DNA from 4 places in the Mesorhizobium bavaricum genome. Region 2 is predicted to be linked to each of the others. Evidence: predicted binding sites of a transcription regulator. Region 2 holds the regulator's gene; each other region holds the start of a gene.
The links. The regulator PhoB, encoded in region 2, activates phosphate uptake and scavenging genes when phosphate is short. The targets are predictions, from matches to a motif close to TGTCATNNANCTGTCAT.
Positions count from the first base shown of each region.

Region 1 (2,200 bases), 320 kb from region 2:
ATCACTCACCAGCAGGATCAGCGTGGTGGAGCGGTCGGGATAGTCCTGCGTGCCTTGCGAAAAGCCGTCCAGAGCCATCATCTCTGCCGGCGTGGCGATCAAAGCGAAATGCGCATCGGCCGGCGTGTTGGCCAGCGGTGCGCCGGTGTGAAACCCAAGCCAGGATTTGATCGCGGTAGAGGCTTGCAAAGCCGGGTCGAGCCAGAGCGGCGTGTCGTTGTCGCAAAGTGCCAGTGCCACGGCGCCGGCGGTTGCCGAGAGCGGCGCCGGCGGGCGGGCGAAGGCGGGCAGGGGCTGCACGCTGCCCGGCCGCGCCATCGCGTCCATGACCGCGCGGAACACGGTCTGCGCGTTGAAGACCGGATCGGCAAAGCCGCCCTCGATCGATTGCGCTGCGATGTCCATCAGTCTTCTCCGCGAACCATGGTGAAGAAATCCACCTTCGTTGCCGCCGTCTCGGCGCGGCGCCGTTCATGCGCCGCGATCAGGGCCGACCGCAGCGGCGCTATGATCCCGGTCTCGACCTCGGTGCGGCGGGCCGGGTCCTGCCACAGCGCGTCGGCGATGGCCGCCAGCCTCGCCTTTTGCTTGTCGCGGCCAAGCGCATAGCAATGGCCGACCTGTCCGGACGGCAAACGAACTGTGGCGCGGGTAACGGTCGCCTCACCGACATTGAAGGGCGAGCCGCCACCGCCGATGCGGCCCCGCACGGTGATCAGGCCGGTCTCGGGACCACGCAGCAGTTCGGCTTCGGAAGGCAATCCGGCTTCATTCCAGAGCCGGACAATGTCATCGCCGCTGGATTGCGCCAGCGTTGCCATGGCGGCCTTGCGCTCGGCCTGGTCATGAGCTTCCTGTCCTCGCATGAGCAACATTCCACTTGTCTAAAATTTGTCTATTGATATAGACAACTATACAAATTATACCTTTTATCTATCGCGAGTCCATGACGTGTGGATGACAGGGATAGAAGGCTGGGGGCAATTGATGGTCGGGCAGCGGGCGGCTGACAGCATCGAGCGGCGTAGTGGTGTCTCGGTGTGGCGGCAGATTGCCGACAAGATCCTGCATGCGATCGCGATCGGAGATTTCGCCGAGAACGCAGCGCTGCCGCCGGAGGTTGCGCTGGCCGAACGTTATGGTGTCAACCGCCATACAGTGCGCAGCGCCATATCAGCCCTCGTACAGGAAGGAGTGCTGCGGGCCGAGCAAGGGCGGGGCACTTTCGTCTTGTCGCGCAAACGGCTGTCCTATCCGATCGGCGCGCGCACACGCTTTTCGGCAGGCCTGCAAGGGCAGGCGTCGGAACGGCATACAGTGCTGCTTGCCTCGTCGGTCGAGCCGGCCAGCCAGCGCGTCGCCGAGGGGCTTGGCCTTGCCAGGGGGACTGACGTGATCCGGCTGGAAACGCGCGGCGAAGCCGATGGCCGCCCGGTGTCGCGGGCTGCCGGCTGGTTCGAGGCCAGGCGCTTTGCCGGCATCGATGCCGCCATGGTGGAAACCGGCTCGATCACCGCATCGCTGGCACGTTTCGGCATCGACGATTATCTCAGGCAATCGACCATCCTGTCGGCGCGCCATGCCGATGGCGCCGACCTTGCCGACCTCGACCTGCAGCCCGGTGCCATCGTGCTGGTCACGGTCGCCGTCAACGTCACGCCCGACGGCCAGCCGATCCAGTTTTCGGAGTCGCGCTTCCCGGCCGAGCGGGTCGAGCTCAAACTATCGGCACTGTGAGCCGACACCGCCGCTTGGCTAAATTGTCTGACGTCCCCAAGGGAAAGCGCCACGCGCTTTTCCCGGGAAAACCGCTTCACACTTTTCCTGGAATTGCTCCTATCCGACCTCAATCACCGCCTTGATCAGGCCGGATTTCTCGTGCGCCCAGCGGGCGAGATCGCGCGGCGTGCCGGCCAGCGTGGTGCGGTGGGTGACGAGCTTGGCCAATGGCACGGCGCCGTTGCGGATCGAGGCGGCGACGTGGTCGAAGTCGGCGCGCAAGGCATTGCGGCTGCCAATCAGTGTCATCTCGCGCTTGTGAAATTCCGGATCGGAAAAAGCGATGTCGTCCTTGACGACGCTGACCAGCACCAGTGTCCCGCCATGCGCGACATGGGCGAAGGCCGCCTGCACCGACTGGGTGTTGCCGGTCGCATCGAAAACCACATCGAAGCCTTCGCCGGCGGTTGCTTGCTTGACC
Region 1 covers NZ_CM165566.1:2,056,032-2,058,231, forward strand. The annotation lists gene phnH (phosphonate C-P lyase system protein PhnH) at 1-405, opposite strand, end outside; gene phnG (phosphonate C-P lyase system protein PhnG) at 405-866, opposite strand; gene phnF (phosphonate metabolism transcriptional regulator PhnF) at 988-1,737, shown strand; gene AC1RZR_RS10040 (zinc-binding alcohol dehydrogenase family protein) at 1,837-2,200, opposite strand, start outside.
Region 1: a site for PhoB is predicted at 947-963, ahead of phnF (phosphonate metabolism transcriptional regulator PhnF). Genes of this name have one in related genera too.

Region 2 (2,200 bases):
CGTCCGCAATGTCGCCCGCATCGCGCTGGCGATCCAGGGCATCACCGACACGCGTGCCCGCGCCATGTTGTGGTCGCCGATCACGCCGCACACCGATATCGCCTTCGCCGACATACTCGAGGACGAGTTCGGCATTCCCGCCACCATGGAGAACGACTGCAACATGATGGCGGTGGCGCTGCGCTGGCGCGACCCTGATCGCTACCGCGACGACTTCATCGCCATCCTTTTGTCGCACGGCATCGGCATGGGCCTGGTGCTGAAGGGCGAACTGTTCACCGGTACCCATTCATCGGGCGGCGAGTTCGGCCACATGATCCATCGGCCGAACGGCGCGCTGTGCCGCTGCGGCCGGCGCGGCTGCGTCGAGGCCTATGCCGGCAACTACGCCATCTGGCGCAACGCAAGGCAGATGAGTGAGGACGCAGAACCAGTCGCCGATGTCAGCGACGCCGATATGCGCGCCCTGGCGACCGCGGCCCGCGAAAGCGATGGACCCGAGCGCGAGGCCTATCGCAAGGCCGGCGAAGCGCTCGGCTACGGTCTCGGCAGCCTCTTCGCGCTGATCGATCCGGCGCCGGTCGCCATGGTCGGTGTCAGCGCCGCGGCCTTCGACCTGATCGAGCCGGCATTGCGCGAGGCGATTGCCCAGACCGCAGGCGGCCAGCACTCGAAATCGATTTCCTTCGACACCGAGCCGAACGAACTGCCACTGATCCGCGAAGGCTGCGCCATGCGCGCACTGACCTTCGTCGACCAGGAAATTTTCGCGCTTGGCACTCACACAAGATCCGGCATCGTCGGCAAGAACGTCGCGTGAATCAGACGGGAGTCAATCTTCCCTGATCGCGTATCCCGCCCCACGAATGGTACGGATGACGTCGGGCATGCGGCCATTGTTGACCGCCTTGCGCAGCCGGCCGACATGCACGTCCACCGTGCGCTCGTCGATGTAGATCGTCTCGCCCCAGACATTGTCTAGCAGCTGGCTGCGCGAAAACACCCGACCGGGATGACGCATCATGAACTCGAGCAGGCGGAACTCGGTTGGTCCGAGCCGGATCTCGCTCTTCTTGCGATAGACCCGGTGCGATTCACGATCGAGCACGATGTCGCCGACCTTGAGCACGCTGGACAGCACTTCCGGCTTGGCGCGGCGCAGCAGCGCCTTGACCCTGGCCATGAATTCGGGGGTCGAGAACGGCTTGACCAGATAATCGTCGGCGCCGGTCGAGAGGCCGCGCACACGATCGCTTTCCTCGCCGCGCGCGGTCAGCATGATGATCGGCAGCCGCTCGGTCTCGGGACGCATTCTTAGCCGGCGGCAGAGTTCGATGCCGGAAACCGCCGGCACCATCCAGTCGAGCACCAGAAGGTCGGGGACGTTCTCCTGCAGCCGGATTTCGGCCTCGTCGCCGCGCGTCACCACCTCGACCTGGTAACCCTCGGACTCCAGATTGTAGCGGAGCAGCACGCCCAGCGGCTCTTCGTCCTCCACCACCATGATGCGTGGCGCGATCATCGACTGGTCACCCCTGTCATCATGCCGCCGGCGCGGACATTGTCGTCTCGTCCTGCTTCGGACGATTGGCGGGCAACTGCGTACCGGTCAGAACATAATACGCATTCTCCGCGATGTTGGTGACGTGATCGCCGATCCGCTCGAGGTTCTTGGCGCAGAACAGAAGATGCGTGCAGGCGGTGATGTTGCGCGGGTCTTCCATCATGTAGGTCAGGAGTTCGCGGAACACGGAGGTGTATTTGACGTCGATGCGCTCGTCGTCTGCGCGCAGTTTCGCCAGGGCCGCGGCGTCGCGCGCCGCATATTCCTCGATGACACCCTGCACCTGGATCAGCACCAGCTGCGCCATTCCGTCAATGGAATGCGACAGGTCGCGCGGCGTGACGCTGAGGCCGACGGTGCCGACGCGCTTGGCGATGTTCTTGGCAAGGTCGCCAATGCGTTCGAGATCGCCGGCCATGCGGATCGAACCGACGACATGGCGCAGATCGTCGGCCATCGGCTGCCGCTTGGCGATCAGCGTGATGGCGCGGTCATCGAGCTCGCGCTGGCGCGCGTCCATGATCGCGTCGTCTGAAACAACGCGCTGTGCCAGCGCGTTGTCGGAATTCAGCAGCGCCTTGGTGGCACCACCGACCATCGAGCCGGCGAGATCGCCCATGTCACTGATGAGCCTGC
Region 2 covers NZ_CM165566.1:1,740,283-1,742,482, reverse strand. The annotation lists gene AC1RZR_RS08540 (ROK family protein) at 1-820, shown strand, start outside; gene phoB (phosphate regulon transcriptional regulator PhoB) at 833-1,522, opposite strand; gene phoU (phosphate signaling complex protein PhoU) at 1,542-2,200, opposite strand, start outside.

Region 3 (2,200 bases), 980 kb from region 2:
GGCAAGGACCTCGGCCTGCTGGGCGAGCGCATGTCGCCCTTCGAGGGCAAGCCGTGGTCGGTCTATATACCGGAAGGCTCCGGTTGGTCGGTAACGGCCGACACCGAACTGGAACTCGCGGTCTGCTCGGCGCCAGGTCTTGGCGGCGGTCTGCCGGTGCGCGTGATCGGACCGGACGATCTCGGCCAGGAGGTGCGCGGCAAAGGCACCAACACGCGCTACGTCACAAACATACTGCCGGAGGGCAAGCCGGCCGATTCACTGCTGGTGGTCGAGGTCATCACGCCCGGCGGCCACACGTCGAGCTACCCGCCGCACAAGCATGATCAGGACAACCTGCCGGCCGAATCCTATCTCGAGGAAACCTATTATCATCGCCTCAATCCGCCGCAGGGCTTTGCCTTCCAGCGCGTCTACACCGACGCCGACAAGAACGGCCATCGCGCACTCGACGAGGCGATGGCGATCGAGGATGGCGATGTGGTGATGGTACCCGAGGGCTATCACCCCTGCGCCGCCTGCCATGGCTATGACCTCTACTATCTCAACGTGATGGCCGGGCCGAAGCGGACGTGGAAATTCCACAACGCGCCCGAGCACGAATGGTTGATGAAGGCCTGATCGGTCATACCTTTCGGGTGAAGCTATTGGTCCAGCTTGGAAAAATCGTCGGCTAAGGACCCCGCCGGGTCGATTTGCCCTCGAAAACCCTTCAAAGCTTCGTCAATCCGTCATGGAAATCACCTATGGCAGCGGAACTGACGAGGACTTCTCATGCGCTACGCCATTTATTTCACCCCCCGGCAGGACGAGCCGCTGGCGCGGATCGCCGCCAATTGGCTGGGGCGCGACCCGTTTGGGGCCGCGACAAGGCCGGTGGAGGCGGTGGCCGATCTATCGGCGGCGGAAGTCGCCTTCCACACCGCTTCGGCGCGGCGCTACGGTTTTCACGCGACGCTGAAAGCACCGTTCCGCCTGGCGGCCAACGAGACGGAGGCCTCGCTGCGCGCCGCACTCGACCATTTTGCCGAAGCGACGCCGGTGGTGACGATCCCGCGCCTTGTCGCCAGCCAGATCGACAGCTTCTTTGCGCTGGTGCCGGAAGGACCGCTGCCTGCGCTCAACCGTTTCGCCGATGACGTCGTGCTCGGTTTCGACCGTTTTCGCGCGCCGTTGACCGAGGCGGAAATCGAGCGACGCAGCCCGGATTCGCTGAAGCCGGCCGAGTTCCGCAATCTGTGCCAGTGGGGCTATCCCTACGTCTTCGAGACCTTTCGCTTCCACATGACGCTGTCCGGCCGGGCGGAGCCACAGGAAAGCCCTCGTCTTCGCCTAGCAATCGACAGCCTGTTCGCCGACGTGCTGCAACAGCCGGTGCTGGTGGATGCGCTGACGCTGTTTGTCGAAACCGAACCGGGCGCACCATTCATGGTGCTCTCCCATCACGCGCTCGGGCGCCGCCCGGCCAAAAGAACTGCCTGAAGAACCCCTGCCGGAACCAAGCAAGGACTGCCTGAAATGACCGCCGAGACTGTTCTTACCAACGCCCGCATCGTGCTTGCCGACGAGATCGTCGAGGGTTCGCTGGTGCTGCGCGACGGCTTTATCGCCGGCATCGATGCCGGCGCCGGCCAAACCGGCGGGAACATGGCCGGCGAGGACATGGGCGGCGACTATATCATCCCCGGGCTGGTCGAACTCCACACCGATCATCTCGAAGGCCACTACGCGCCGCGGCCGAAGGTGCGCTGGAACCCGATCGCCGCCGTGCTTGCCCACGACGCGCAGGTGGCAACCGCCGGCATCACCACCGTGCTGGACGCCTTGCGCGTCGGCATGGACGAGGACGCCGACCTGACATCGGACGACATCCGCAAGCTGACCGACGCGATCGAGGACAGTGTCCAGCAGGATCGTCTGCGGGCCGACCATTTCATCCATCTGCGCTGCGAGGTTTCGGCGCCGGACTGCCTCAAGGCCTTCGCCAATTTCGACGGCGACGAGCGCGTCAAGCTGGCGTCGCTGATGGACCATGCGCCCGGCCAGCGCCAGTTCGTCAACCTCGAAACCTATGCCTACTACTACCAGCGCAAGCTGAAGCTGACCGACCGCGACTTCAAACTGTTCTGCGAAAAGCGGATGGGGGAATCGGCGCGCAATTCGGCACCGAATCGGGCGGTGATCGCCGCCGCCTGCCATG
Region 3 covers NZ_CM165566.1:761,826-764,025, forward strand. The annotation lists gene iolB (5-deoxy-glucuronate isomerase) at 1-621, shown strand, start outside; gene AC1RZR_RS03635 (DUF1045 domain-containing protein) at 775-1,482, shown strand; gene AC1RZR_RS03640 (alpha-D-ribose 1-methylphosphonate 5-triphosphate diphosphatase) at 1,519-2,200, shown strand, end outside.
Region 3: a site for PhoB is predicted at 719-735, ahead of AC1RZR_RS03635 (DUF1045 domain-containing protein). Genes of this name have one in related genera too.

Region 4 (2,200 bases), 1.9 Mb from region 2:
TCTGGCGGCCGGTGTCGGGATCCTTCGGATCGGGCTCGGCCGCACCAGGCCCCGGATTGTCGGAGGCGAAGTTCGGCGTGCCGTGCCGCATCGGCACCAGGGCAGCCGGCGGCTGCGTCGCCGACAGCAAATGGCCGTCGGCCGAGAAGCGGTAGATGTTCGGGCCGTATTCGTCGGAGATGAACATCGAGCCGTCGGGCAGCCGCACGATCGCCTCGTTGTCGAGAGCGAGCTTGCCGTTGGCCTCGGGCAGGATCGGCATGTCGCCGCTTGCTGCGCGCACACCGTTGAGCGGGTCGAGGCCGGTGGCGTCGGCGCCCTTGTCGTCGGTCAAGAGCATGGTGTCGGCGAGTGTTGCCTTGACGCCGGACTGCTCCTTGCCGGCAGCGGGTGCCGCGCCTGGCGCGACCGGTGCGAACTCGATGCCGATGGTGTTGAGGCGTGGCCGGTAATCGGTGGTGCCGACGACATTGTAGCCGCGGTCCGGCAGCAGCCAGAGCGAACCCTTGTAGCCGTCGGCGCCATGCGTCCAGCCGGCGGTGTCGATCGCCATGCCGGAGCCGGAGCCAAACGTCTCGCCGAACTTGTCCTTCTGGCTGGCCGGGATGCGGCCGACGCCGACCAGTCCCTTGTTGACGAAGCTGGTGCCGCCGACGGTCGCGGTGCTGTTGGCGAGCGCCGCCGTCAAGGCGGTGAACAATGCCAGCGCGACGCCTAGCGACGCGGTTCGGTACGGGTGTTTCATGGACAATCCTCTTTGTGACAAAGCATGCCGGAGCGGCCGATGGACGAAAGACTGAAAGAGGTGGGGCATCGATGATGCCGCGCGCGCCTCCCCGAAAAGCGGTCTACGGCGCGAACATGATGCTTGCGTGACAGCGGGCGGTGCCCGCCCGTCGGCTTCTTCCCACGCCGATAAAAACGCGTGGCCGCGCGAAAGAATTGATCGCCCCATCACACATCAGGTCTACGAAGCGCGGTGTGTTCGCAACGCACTAGACACTTATGTCCAGTAGATATAAGGTGCAGCCTTCGGACCAACCGTGGAGGGGAAGCCTTGAAGTCGCACTACCGCGCAGTCGTCATCGGGGGTGGCGTGGTCGGAGCCTCGGTGCTCTATCATCTGACACGGTTCGGCTGGAGCGATGTGGCGCTGATCGAGCGGGCCGAACTGACGGCCGGTTCGACCTGGCACGCGGCGGCCGGGTTCCACGCACTCAATGCCGATCCCAACGTCGCGGCGCTGCAGGACTACACCATCAAGCTCTATCGCGAGATCGAGGCCGAATCCGGCCAGAACGCGGGCCTGCACATGACGGGCGGCGTCAACTTGGCCAGCGATCCCCAGCGCTGGGAATGGCTGAAATCGGCCTGGGCCGTGTTCCAGTCGGTCGGCATCGAAACGGCTCGCCTGGTGACACCGGAAGAGATCAAGGAGATCTGCCCGATCGTCGATGTCAGCGACGTACTCGGCGGCCTCTACGATTCCAACGAAGGCCATCTCGACCCTTATGGAACGACGCATGCCTATGCCGGTGCAGCGAAAAAGCGTGGCGCCGATATCATCTTGCGCAATCGGGTCGTCGAACTGAAGGCGCGTGCCGACGGGCGCTGGGACGTCGTCACCGAGCAAGGCACCATCATCGCGGAACATGTCGTCAACGCCGGCGGGCTGTGGGCAAAGCAGCTCGGCCGAATGGCAGGCGTCGACTTGCCGGTGACGCCGATGGAGCACCATTATTTCATCACCGAGGACATTCCCGAGGTTGCCGCCCTCGACAAGGAACTCGGGCTTGCGGTCGATCTCGACGGCTTTTCCTACCTCAGGCAAGAGCGCAAGGGCGTGCTGCTCGGCGTCTACGAGCAGAACCCGAAGCACTGGAACATGGATGGCGCGCCATGGGATTACGGCATCGAACTGATCCCCGAAGATATCGACCGCATCAGCCCGGAACTGTCCAAGGCCTATGAGCGCTTTCCGTGCCTGAGGACGGCCGGTATCCGCAAATGGGTCAACGGCGCCTTTACCTTTACCCCCGACGGCAATCCGATCGTCGGGCCGGTGCGCGGACTGAAGAATTACTGGCTTGCGTGTGGCGTCATGGCCGGCTTCAGCCAGGGCGGCGGCGTCGGCAAGTCGCTGGCCGAGTGGATAATTTATGGCGAGCCGCAGGCCGACATCTTCGGCATGGACATCGCC
Region 4 covers NZ_CM165566.1:3,606,491-3,608,690, forward strand. The annotation lists gene AC1RZR_RS17665 (esterase-like activity of phytase family protein) at 1-745, opposite strand, end outside; gene AC1RZR_RS17670 (GcvT family protein) at 1,058-2,200, shown strand, end outside.
Region 4: a site for PhoB is predicted at 862-878, ahead of AC1RZR_RS17665 (esterase-like activity of phytase family protein). Genes of this name have one in related genera too.